One region of the Paenibacillus sp. HWE-109 genome, then DNA from elsewhere that is predicted to be linked to it. Evidence: riboswitches for the same ligand, from Rfam matches in the RefSeq annotation. Region 1 holds a riboswitch; each other region holds the start of a gene.
The links. Region 1 has a riboswitch for cyclic di-GMP ahead of LOZ80_RS32640 (transglutaminase-like domain-containing protein). Riboswitches for the same ligand answer to the same signal wherever they lie in the genome.

Region 2: another riboswitch for cyclic di-GMP. It lies ahead of LOZ80_RS29860 (putative bifunctional diguanylate cyclase/phosphodiesterase); the one in region 1 lies ahead of LOZ80_RS32640 (transglutaminase-like domain-containing protein).
Region 3: another riboswitch for cyclic di-GMP. It lies ahead of LOZ80_RS15295 (hypothetical protein); the one in region 1 lies ahead of LOZ80_RS32640 (transglutaminase-like domain-containing protein).
Region 4: another riboswitch for cyclic di-GMP. It lies ahead of LOZ80_RS18360 (pyridoxal phosphate-dependent decarboxylase family protein); the one in region 1 lies ahead of LOZ80_RS32640 (transglutaminase-like domain-containing protein).

What each region holds. Positions count from the first base shown of each region.
Region 1 covers NZ_CP091881.1:7,601,372-7,604,515, reverse strand. Annotated here, with positions in the region: gene LOZ80_RS32645 (collagen binding domain-containing protein) at 1-475, opposite strand, end outside; gene LOZ80_RS32640 (transglutaminase-like domain-containing protein) at 676-1,476, opposite strand; cyclic di-GMP riboswitch class I at 1,490-1,577, opposite strand; gene LOZ80_RS32635 (collagen binding domain-containing protein) at 1,833-3,144, opposite strand, start outside.
Region 2 covers NZ_CP091881.1:6,961,270-6,964,413, reverse strand. Annotated here, with positions in the region: gene ilvA (threonine ammonia-lyase IlvA) at 1-1,213, shown strand, start outside; cyclic di-GMP riboswitch class I at 1,276-1,364, shown strand; gene LOZ80_RS29860 (putative bifunctional diguanylate cyclase/phosphodiesterase) at 1,447-2,985, shown strand.
Region 3 covers NZ_CP091881.1:3,592,580-3,595,723, forward strand. Annotated here, with positions in the region: gene LOZ80_RS15290 (hypothetical protein) at 478-732, opposite strand; gene LOZ80_RS15295 (hypothetical protein) at 1,067-1,345, opposite strand; cyclic di-GMP riboswitch class I at 1,362-1,447, opposite strand; gene LOZ80_RS15300 (phosphoesterase) at 1,672-2,181, opposite strand; gene LOZ80_RS15305 (alpha/beta hydrolase family protein) at 2,227-3,060, opposite strand.
Region 4 covers NZ_CP091881.1:4,242,924-4,246,067, reverse strand. Annotated here, with positions in the region: gene LOZ80_RS18365 (ABC transporter ATP-binding protein) at 1-712, shown strand, start outside; cyclic di-GMP riboswitch class I at 962-1,047, shown strand; gene LOZ80_RS18360 (pyridoxal phosphate-dependent decarboxylase family protein) at 1,139-2,806, shown strand; gene LOZ80_RS18355 (methyl-accepting chemotaxis protein) at 2,813-3,144, shown strand, end outside.

The DNA of each region.
Region 1 (3,144 bases):
TCGTTACCACGGTATTTTCCGTAAGCTGGCTTTTATCCAATTGCGTTTTGAAGGTTAGCGTGCCATGGACATTATCATGACTTTCAATGTAATTATTAAACGTAATCAGCACTTGATGGCTGGCCCGGTCCACATGGAAAGTTCCTAATTGCTCCTGCCCCATCATCAAACCACCGCTGATATCATTATAAAGTAAAAATTGCTGCGGCAGTGTGAACGCAAACGTATCACCAGCCTTATACCCATGGCTGTTCGGCAGCGACCACGCATAGTCTACCTGCACCTTGGCATTCGGCTCATAAACATTGCCTGTGACGACTTGCCCTGAGCTGTCATATACAACTAGTGTAACACTGTCAATAATGTTGTTTGAAATCGCAGCCGCACTCGCCTTCGCAAAAAAGCCTACTCCGTAAATACTCTGCATAAAAATTAATAGGGCAATGAGCAGTGTACTCGTTTTTTTCTTTAACATAATTTTTTTCATACCTCCATTCACGATTCAAGCTTGGTATAGACTATTTGCTTGTAGACATAGAATATGAAACAAATTGTATCATTATTAATATTATATGATACAAGTTGTATTGTAAATCAATGGATTTATTTTTTCTGCTGCCGCAAAAAAACAAAAAAAGCCTGCGCTCATGAATTGAGCACAGGCTTCTGATTTAGTTAGTACACTTTGACTATTTGATAATCATCTGCGTTTTTGAACATGTCCGTTGCTTGTCCACCTTGTACACGTGTAGCATCATAAGTGGTATCTATCGTGACCCACTCGTTCCGATCCGCTAGAAACACTTGGTTCCAAGCATGATACGTCTCTGGCGAGCTGGCCTCATAGCCCATCACAAGGCGGGTCGGCAATCCTTCACTTCTGGCCATCGCGGCAAAAGTTGCTGCGAAGTCATAACAGATTCCCTGGGAAGCTTCGTAAACCTCGTCCAAGTCAGGTATATAGGTATCTGCTACGGTTTGTGCCTTTTTGTAATCATACGTAAAATTTGTCGTGATATAGGCGTAGATGGCTTTTAATTTATCCATGTCCGTCTTCTTATCTGCCGTTAGTTTCTTGGCCTTTACGACAGCTTTCGATGTTTCGCTCCAGTCGATAAGCGGGATAGATTGAAGGAATACTGTCTTCTCATCTGCCAACTTCACCTCTATCTGTTCTTGCGCAATTACCTTATATTTGTTGTTCCCTATGGACTCCCCGACTAGCACTTTATAGGTACCGTTTCCAAGCTGCAGAGGGTACTGGTCTCCTTCTTCAAAGGTGTAGTCATACTTCACATTTTCCTTGGAGATCCGAACGAGAACCTTGGTGTCTGGACGGCTTGTATAATGGATTGAAATAATTCCTTTGCTCAATGCGCTTTGGTCCACAATAGAGGGAGCTGCAAATATCGCTTGAGGTACTAGCATCAAGAAGATCGATAGAAGGATAGCTGCTAGAATTGATTTTTTGAACACAAAAAAATCCCCTTTCGGTAACTGGCTGCCATCTTAGTTGAAGTAAGGAAGGCCCTTTAGTTTTGCGTCTCTAGTTTTCGCTAGATTTGCCTTTATCGGGAGAAACCACCGATGAATAAACGCCTAATATGCTGACATCATATCATATGCTTGTCGGTTTGAATATACATAATTAGACAATTTATTACCCAATCTGCTTCCATCTGCCTAACGGCCATAAACAGAGTCGGAATTTCCACTTCACCGCAAATAATAGCGGATTTCCACCCAGCTCTAATGTCAAAAAAGAGGCCACCCTCAAGGTATCAACCTCTTGGGACAGCCTCGTTAATATAATTAACAACTAGATCAACCTGTTATTTGTTTAGTCTTCTTCTTCTCAAAACTACACCCGCAATAATCAAAGCAAAACCTGCTAACTCATAATATCTACGGCTTGCTTCGCCTGTCTGAGGAAGCGTTTCTCCCGATTTCTTATTGCCTAGCGGAACTTTTTGAACTTCAATATCAATCATTGCTTCCGTTGCTTCCCCTGTTCCATTTTTCAGAACAACCGTAATTGATTCATTCCCCGTAAATCCAGGGTTAGGTGTGTATACCCAGTGACCGTTAGGATCTATGGTTACTGTCCCGTTCTCCGGTTGTTTGCCGATGGACGGAGTGGTGCCTAATGGAACTTCAATATCACCTTCAATTGGTGTATCTTGATCAGTTACTTTCTCATCTGCCTGAGGCTTCGGCGTCGGACTTGCGCTTGGCACTGGCGTCGGACTCGCGCTTGGCGCTGGCGTTGGGCTTGCGCTTGGCGCTGGCGTCGGGCTTGCGCTTGGCGCTGGCGTCGGGCTCGCGCTCGGCGTTGGCTTAGGACTCGCGCTTGGCGTCGGCGAAGGGCTCGTGCTTGGTGCCGGCGTGGATTCACCTCCGCCTGAACTTGGCGTTGGTGTCGGTGTCGGCACAGCTGGCGTTGGCGTCGGCACTACCGGCGTTGGCGTCGGCACTACCGGCGTTGGCGTCGGCACTACTGGCGTCGGTGTCGGCACTACTGGTGTCGGTGTCGGTACAACCGGCGTTGGCGTCGGCACTACCACCTTCACATTCGTGACATCCAAGTTAATAGCAGTTGTCGAATTAATCGTAACTGCACGTTCGCTCGAATCAAGGGTGTATCCGGTTGGAGCAACTACTTCTTTTAGAACATAATCACCTTGAAGTAAATTTTTGAATAAGACGATACCTGTAGAATCTGTTGTTAGCGTACTAAAAAGGATTTTCGTTGTTGCACCCGTTTTACGGTACAATTCAAACGTCGCTCCGTTTAATAACAAGGCATGATTACCGGAATCCACTTTTTTAACCGCTAAGGACCCTCTAACGCCACTGCCTGTACCAGATCCGCTTGAAACAGCTACAATGACATTCTTCGATGTGCTTTTGGAAACCGTTGTGTCATTACTCCCCGTAAAGCTCACTTGATTAGAAACGGTATCATTGTCATTAGCCGCAATTAATGACTGGTACTCTAAGATATACGGCTTCGAAATCTGATGCGTGAAGGTCAATTCAAACTTTTGCTTGCCATCATTGTCAGTTAGGATTGCGACATTGTAGTCCGTGCCTTTGAGAAGCTCGGTCGTCTTCGTAATTGTACTGTCAGAGGCTACTGAGGTA
Region 2 (3,144 bases), 640 kb from region 1:
CAATCATGTGCTCAGCAAGGTGATTGAACCATCCCCTTTGCAACGCAATGAGCTGCTCTCCAACTTGTATGAATGCAACGTTTATCTCAAACGTGAAGATATGCAGATGGTTCGCTCTTTCAAAATTCGCGGAGCGTACAACGTGATTCAAAGCTTAACGGCGGAGGAACGCGAGGCCGGGGTTGTGTGTGCGAGCGCAGGCAATCACGCGCAAGGCGTGGCGTATTCCTGTAAGCAGCTTGGCATCCAGGGTAAGATCTTCATGCCGACGACAACGCCAAGACAGAAGATTTCTCAGGTTAAGCTATTCGGCGGCTCCTTTGTTGAAGTCATTCTGACAGGGGATTCGTTCGATGATTCTTCCACACAAGCCAAGGCTTACTGCGAACAAGAGAATAAAGTGTTTATTCATCCGTTCGATGATGTGCGTACGATTGCCGGACAAGGCACGGTAGGCTTGGAGATTATGAATCAAATGTCCGATACGCCGGACTATATCTTCGCGACGATTGGCGGAGGCGGCCTTGTAGCGGGCGTAGCCACTTATGTGGACAGTGTGTCCCCACGGACGCGGATTATCGGTGTAGAGCCGGAGGGTGCGGCTAGCATGACGGAATCGCTGCAGCAAGGGAAGGTCGTGACACTGTCCACGATAGAGAAATTTGTGGATGGCGCGGCAGTCAAGCAGGTCGGCCAATTAACGTTTGAGATTTGCAAAGACAAGCTCGAGGATATCGTGATTATCCCTTCTGGCAAGGAGTGCACGACCATTCTGGAGCTGTACAATAACAATGCGATTGTAATTGAGCCGGCAGGAGCGCTGCCTGTTGCAGCTCTGGATGCTTACCGGGATCAAATCCGCGGCAAGCATGTCGTCTGCATCATAAGCGGAGGCAACAATGATATTGACCGCATGCAGCAGATCAAGGAAAGATCATTGATCTACGAGGGCTTGAAGCACTACTTTATTCTGAATTTCCCGCAGCGTGCAGGCGCCTTGCGTGAATTTCTGGAGGAAGTCCTAGGACCTACCGATGATATTACCCGTTTCGAATATACGAAGAAGAACAATCGGGATGATGCACCTGCCTTAGTCGGTATTGAGCTTAAAAATAAGGACGATTATGACGGTTTGATTGAGCGCCTCTCCAGCAAAGATTACGGCTATATTGAGATCAATAAAGATCCTAAGTTATTTAACTTGCTGATCTAAGAAAAATTAGCCAAAGGCAAATGGAATATGATATAGTTATTTAGTCCCATTTATTACCTATACGATGATAAAGGCAAACTTATCGAAAGGTAAGGACGCAAAGTTACAGGTCTAAGGTTGCAGATGCAGCGAGGATGGCTGAACTACCGACAGGTTGAAGTTTACCTAACAGGTACACCTACGGCTATTCCAATTTGGAATAGCCTTTTTTCATATGAGAACGGAGGAATCGCGTGAAAGTCGATCTGGATAAGTGGAAACAGCATGTGAGAGCAAAAGCAGTCGTGTATGTTGGCGTGCTCGGCTTCCTATTGTTGGCGGCCAACGTGCTTGTAACCGCATCCTTCTCCCCAGGGGCTTATATTCTCCTTAGCGTGTTGATTCAATTTGTAATCGGCTTCATGATTGCTCTTTGCCTGCGTCATCTTCGCCTGACGCGTCGTGCACAGGATGAGAAGAGTGAGCAATTGGCTTTTTTGGCTTACCATGATACGTTGACCGGACTGCCTAATCGTCGATTATTCGATGATCGATTGGAGCGGGCTCTTCTGCATGCGAAGCGCAATGAACAGTTGACTGCTGTTATGTTCCTGGATATGGACAGGTTCAAGGAAGTGAATGATTCGTTAGGTCATGCCTATGGCGATCGTCTCATTCGACTTGCCGCTGAGCGCCTGCTGGGCTGCTTGCGGGGATCGGATACGGTATACCGGCAGGGGGGAGACGAATTCGCCATTCTCTTGGAATCCTTTGCGAAACCGGAGGATGTGAGGTTCGTGGCTGCCCGTATTCAATCAGCTCTGGAAGAGCCTTTCATCCTTGGAGGAAAGCCGGTTGTGATTACGGCCAGCATGGGGATTGCTTTATACCCCTTAGATGGAACTGTGGCGGAGCAGTTGCTCGAACATGCGGATGAAGCCATGTACAAGGCCAAGAAGCGAGGAAGCAATCAATTCCAGTTCTACGCATCGGAGATTGATGCCATGGTGAAGAGCAAGGCTCATCTGGAGTCGGAGCTTAGGCAGGCTTTGGAGCATGAGCAATTCGAACTGCTTTATCAGCCGCAATATGCGATTACGAATCAACAATTAATTGGAATGGAAGCGAGCCTTCATTGGAGTAAAGCAGACAGTGCGGCTACGACTTATGGAGGCTGGTCTAAGGCGGCTGAGGAAATGGGTTTCATGGTGCCGATAGGCAAATGGGCTGTTCGCACAGCGTGTCATCAACTGCGCGCATGGCGGGAGAGCGGCTTCCCCTCCTTGCGGATGACAATCGCGATCACGGCCTCGCAGTTTAGAGATGACCACTTCATCGAAGAGATTGCTGGTGTTTTGAAAGAAACGGGCATAGAACCTGATCTGATAGAGCTGGATTTGACCGAAAGTATTACCTCATCTAATGTGCAGGAAGCTAGTGAAAGGCTGATTCAACTTAAGAAAATCGGTGTGCGCATTGCTATGGATGATTTGTGCACGGGGCTGTTCACGAGGAGTGGACTGGAGGGAATGCCGCTGGATAGCGTGAAACTCGACAGCACATTGGTGCGGGATTTGGTCGATGATGATGAGAACCAATTGTTGGCGGCAGCTATTATTCGCATGGCTCACCGTTTGGGACTTAATTTGATTGCCAAAGGTGTAGAAACCAAGGAACAACTGGAATACCTGAAGTTCTTGCAATGTACGGAGGTTCAAGGAGAGCTGTTCAGCAATCCGCTGAATCCCGACCAATTTCTGAGCCTTTTGACCGATAAATTTAAGATGGGGTGATCTAGATTTTATTGACCGGCGGTAGTATAATAAATAATTGGGGCTTGGAGCCTAAGTTGTGGCTGGTTACAAAATAGGACATGTCAACTTGTTTGACATCACGAATTATGCGTATTTTAGGGTGATCTGCTTTCCAGTCTGCTTTCAACATGATACACT
Region 3 (3,144 bases), 4.0 Mb from region 1:
AAAAAATTAAGCGCGACAACTCGTTAATAACGAATCGCGCGCTTAAATGGGAAACTATTTAACGCAGGGTACGGGTCAAAAACATTGTTAGATTCCGCTCCTACGGTTATAATAGTAGTAATCGAATAAGAGATCGTGATGAGTTATGTTGACCACCCGTTTCAACATACGTTGATTTAGTAGTGTTCGGACTGACGTTTGGACTACTGAATGGACAAGCGTTGAGCCAAATGAAGTCCATCCGTAAGTTGACAGGGTAGGGGTCAGTGGTTCGAGCCCACTACAGGTCATCCAGAGAAACCCTTACGTTGTAAGGGTTTATTTCATGTTTAGAGAACTATTGATCCATGAATGAGTGCCAAATTCGGTTCCGTGGTCAATATTTGGTCAAGAATGCATTTTTCTGATCAATAGCGGTTTTCACATTTCTTTTGCTTTGCAAATAAATAAAGCCCACTCCAATTTGCTGAGTGAGCTTCACTGCAATTTCCGTTTAAAATCTCTTATGTATGAGTCCGTTTCAATGGATTTAACTGAAAGCATTTCAAGAATGCGATCTTGTCTTTCTTGCCCTTCAATAAGTCCCTTTACGTTATCCTTGGTTTCCTTAATATTTTTCTCAACGTTATCTGATTTATCCTCTAATGATTTCAAACTGCCATTGTTTTCCCCAACCATCTTAATTAATGTACCCAACATTTCCTCAATTCGATTAAGCTGCATATTTTCCATCTTCTCAACTCCCTAGCTTTGTTAGTTTTAATTATAAAATACCTAGCAAGAACCGACCTATAAACATGGCAATAAATTTAACTCGATTCATTACTGAAAAGCAGTTTTCCGAAATTAACAGCAGTCTCCTTTGGTATACTAGTCGGTATGTAAGGTCTATATCTTTTTATTAGAGGTCATAATAAAGAAAACCTTGAAGTCTTCTTCAAGGTTTTTCTCACTGATCAATTTGAAAAATAACTACAAAACATTCAAAGTGTTCCTAAACAATAAAAAGAGATTTTTGGCGCTACATTTCAACAAGTCCGAGATACATAAATATTAGAATTTTATTTTAATTTCTTCTTCGCTTTATATCATTGTGGGTATAGTCTTTAAATGTCCTATTGATTTTTGCAAATGCAATTTTAGTTGAAGCTTTATCAATTGGTTGAAAAATCATATCAGCAAAATCCACGATTTCCATTTCAAGTCCCTCATCCTGAAATAATTTAACGAAATCACCGATGCTTGGATTTTTGTCTACATCACAAAAAAAAGGTATCTCTTTAAAAGTTTTCGTTAAACGATCATTATATTCTACCACAGCAATATATTTGATTTTAGTCGCCAAAATTGTCGCCTCCGCTTTCGATAACTGGCTAGCACAGTGCTTTTGCACTAAGCCCCTTTAGTTTTGCGTCCCTACTTTTCAATAGGTTTGCCTTGTCGAGCACTAACTGCTTAACATTAAATTTCAGTCTACATGAATTGGTTAATTATGTCTAGTTCTAAAGTAGCAGTTACTTAAAAACTTACTGTAAAAGAGTAGCTTCAGCTTAGGCTATATGACAATCCCAAAACAGTCATCTTGCTTTAGAAAACCCTTGTGAATTAACGTTTTTTTGTTCAACAAACAAAAAAAACGTGGCCAATTCGGCCACAGTTTGCTCTATCTCCTTATTGCTCCTCATTCACCACAACCGCATCACGAATCTGCTCAAAAGAAACCGGTGTGTAATCCAGTTGTTCCACACTCACATTATAATAATGAAGTCCCTCGTATTTCTGCCCGTGAATGTGGCCATGGACATTGACGTATGGCATCTGTTTGTTCATGTACATGGGTTCGTGAGACAGGAAAAAAAAGTTTTTATAAATGATCGGATAATCGCTCACTTCATCAAAACCGGCATCGAGCCACCACGTCCTGGACCTTCCCCGGTCATGGTTGCCTAGGATGAGGATTTTGTAGCCGTTGAGTTGCGAAACGATTGCTTGGGTCTTCTCTTTGTTGAGAAAGGAGAAATCCCCCAGATGGAATACCGTGTCCTCTTTGTTCACAACTTGATTCCATTTGGCAATCATGCTTGCATTCATTTCCTCGGTATCGACGAAAGGGCGATTTTCAAAATCAATAATCAATTTATGACCAAAATGGTGGTCGGATATGAAAAAAGTTTGGGACATGGACATCCGCCTCCTCGATTTAATTAGTTCATTCAACAAAAACAGCTATCCAAGCATTTCGCGAATGCTCTCAAGCGTAACGCGAATAGCTTCTTTCATTGGCGCCGTCTCACCTTGGAAGGGATGAACGGATCCGAAGGTATGATTTCCAGCAGGAATGCGAAGCCACTTAATAGCAGGATTTTGCTGCACTAACTGAGTGGACCCCTTAATGCCTCGCTCCCCATCTTCTGTGCCTTGGACCAGTGAGACAGGGCAAGCAATACCGCTAATTCTGCTAATGATATCCAATCGCTCCTGATTTCGTTCCATATCCACTAGTATTTCCAAATCTAGCGGCATATTTTGCTTAGTTCGTCCATTCAACGTATACGCGCGTCCCGTTTCGCGCATTTCCGCTTTATTTTCCTCGGTGAACAGATCGACATTAGCAATGCCATTCCAACTAATTACACCCGCAATTTGAGCTGGATGATCTAAGGCATAAATCAGACAAACCGCAGCCCCCCTGCTGTGTCCCAACAGAAGAATTGGCTGCTTTGACGCGATTTTATCTCTTTGGTAAATATAATTTACTACGGCTTCCAAATCTTCTAGATCGCGCGAATAAGTAGCTTTCGCAAACTTCTCAAGTTCTGAGAATGTTAGCAAATCTGCTCCGACTCCGTTGTGCGAAAAATTGATAGCGACAACATCGACATCCTTTGCCAAGGATTGCGCTGAATACGGAAACATGCCCCAATCTTTAAAGCCTTTATAGCCATGACAAATGATCAGGGTACCTTTCGAGGGTTGTGATTCCGCTGTATACCAATCCCCCCGCACTATGCGATCCTGCTCAAGTTGGATTTCGAATGATTGACCTGCTCTGCTTCCCATCTGTCTTCCTCACTTTCCATATTTGTTCAAAACAACCTTAGCTATTGCTAGTTTAACACAATTATTCTAAAGCAGCCTAAACCA
Region 4 (3,144 bases), 3.4 Mb from region 1:
GCAGGAGAGAACGATCATTGAGGACCTGGACCTCCATATTCAGCCTGGAGAGATGATTGGCATCGTCGGAACGACAGGTGCGGGGAAGAGCTCGCTTATTAGTCTTCTATGCCGCTTCTACGATGTGCAGAAGGGCAGTATCCAGATTGATGAGACGGATATTCGCGATCTCCCGCAGGCTGCTTTGCACCGGATGGTTGGACTCGTGCAGCAGGAACCTTATTTATATGCAGGAAGCATTCTCGATAATGTGCGGATGTTCGATGAGACGATTTCGCGTGAAGATGTGATTCGGGCATGTCAACTCGTTGGTGCCGACAGCCTGATTACGCGATTAAAGGATGGTTATGATTCACGAATTTCTGAACGCGGAAGCGGGCTTTCAGCGGGGGAAAGACAACTGATCTCCTTTGCGCGGATTATCGTCTTTGAACCGAAAGTGTTAATTCTGGATGAGGCGACAGCGAATTTGGATTCCAAGACGGAGCAATTGATCCAAACGGCGTTGGCGGTTGTGGCGGAAGGGCGAACAACGCTGGTTATTGCCCATCGGATCTCGACGATCCTTCATGCCAATCGCATCCTTGTGATGAGTCAGGGCCAAATTGTTGAAGAAGGCAACCATGCTGAACTGCTTGCCCTTCATGGATACTACGAGCAATTGTACCTGCATTCGCAAGGAAATATGGATGCGGCCCAAACTTTTTCATAGCCGCAAGTTCATACAGAGCTTTGCCTTAAGTCCTCTTGGAGAGGTTAGGGCAAAGCTATTTTTTTGTCATAAGCTAATGTTTTACCAATGGTTAAATATATACAAAAATAGCAAGTTAGTGTCATATTAATATCTTAACAAACAATATTGGTAAATTGTGTTGTTTTATTTCTTTTACTATACTATACTGATGTATAAAATTGTAAAGTTTTTTGTCGATTAATGTCGAAGATGGAAACGATCGCCACAACTTTATAATGGCAAACCTATTGAAAAATAGGGACGCAAAGCTAGAGGGACTACATCCAACAAGGATATGTCAGCCAGTTGCACGGGGAGCAATTGGTGGAATAGGACTTAAAGCCTGTTTACGCCTTTTTGGTGCGAGCATTTTCTTCAAACGATTCTATCGATAGGAGTGAAATTATGAGAGAAAAGAAAGCTAATGTTCAGCAGTTATTTCCAAGTGAAGATGGTAACCCTCAAACGCGTCAAATATTTATGAAGCTTATTGAACAGATTGTCACAGGTGCAGATGAGCTGAAAAACCCGGATGGCGTTAATCTCAAGGGAGAGAAGAATCGATCAGGGCATTTCTACAACAATCTTATCCGTGAAAGCGCCATTCCCCATGGCAGCATTCCAATGGAAGAAGTGAATGTTGAGCTGCTAAAGCTGCTTCATGACCATCCTTACCATACCAAATATTTTTTGACGAACATTTTGCCCATGGCCAGTCTTCCCGGCATTTTGGGGATGATTACAGCTTTCATGGTGAATGGCAACAATTTGTGGGATGTCTATGGCCCGGCTGGAGCAGAAGCGGAAGTGCGAGTCACCAGCATGATGTCCAAATTAATCGGTTACGATGCGCTGCAAAGCGGGGGGTATACAACTTGGGGAGGACAAGGCGCGGTATTTTCTGGACTCCGACTAGCGATTGCCAAATATGCTCCTGATGCCTTGCAAAAAGGAGTTCCCAACAATTTGTATGCGTTTTGTTCCGAAGCTGCGCATTACAGCTTGTTTAAATCGATGGAAGCATCAGGTATCGGAAGCGATCGCTTGATCAGGATTCGTACGCATGCGGACAGCTCTATGGATGTGGATGATTTGGCAATCAAGCAGTCAGAAGTCATTGCTCAAGGCGGAATTCCGATTTACATCGTCGCTACAACAGGAACGACAGATGCCATGGGCATTGATGATGTGGCGCACATTTATGAAGTTTCTTCCCAATTAGCCAATCAGCATGGATTGTCCAGACCTCATATTCACGCAGATTCTGCCTTGGGTGGATTCTTTGCTTTCTTTAATGATTATGATTTCGATGTTAATCCACTTGCGTTCAGTCAAGAAGTTGTGCAAGCATTAATCGCGATTCAAAGTAAAATGAAACATCTACATATGGCGGATTCATTGTGCTTCGATTTCCAGAAGCTAGGCCAAACTCCCTATTTGACAAGCTTATTTCTAGTGAAAGACGCGGCTGATTTACGGCTCATGGATCTGCATCCGGATGAAACACCGTATGTCGGCCATCGTGGTTATGGGCAGTATCACACAGGCTATACGCTGGAATGCTCGCGAATGGCTAGCTCGATTAGCATTTACAGCGCACTGCTCGCATTCGGTATTCAAGGGTATCAACAATTGCTAGCCCAATTCGTTGAAGTGAATCTTACTTTCCGCGCAGCGCTTAAGCGGGAGATCCCTCAAGTAGAGATTGTCAATGATGATAACCCAGGTATCATTACACTGTTCCGTATTTACCCGGATAGCAAACCTGGATTCCAGGCTGAAATTTCAGGTACGTGCACACTCAAGGAAATAGAACGAAATAACAAATTCAACGAGCGGCTGTTTGAAATGCTTGGGGATCATCGCGATCGTATCTTTTTTGGAGATACCAAGAAGCATTTGTTAGTTCAAACGAAGGATGACAGCTCCATCGCTTTATACGCGACAAAAATCTTCGTGATCTCCCCGTATACGGAGACTAGGCACGTAGAAGAAATTATTCAATATTTAAAAACGACGATTACACAAGTCTACGAAAAATACTCGGAGTCATCCATGTTAAGCAGGAGGTAATTGAATGTGGCTAAGCAAGTTGGGACAACAATCATAAACTGGTTCCGTGGACATATCGCGGTGAAGATGACCCTCAGCATCTTACTGCTGCTGTTCTTTGTATGTGCGGCTTTTTCCGTTTCTGGCTATATGACCAGTCGAAGCTTATCGACCAAGCTCGAAGATCAATTCGTTCTAAGATTAACAACCAATATTGAAAATGTCTCGAAATATCTTTCTTCCATTCCTGAGCATGCGGATGAAATTACAGGCAAAGAGCATCCGGCCTATATCAAAATCAAACAACAATTCGAGCAATTCAAAAAGCAGGATACGCTTGAAAATGTTTATGTTTTGAA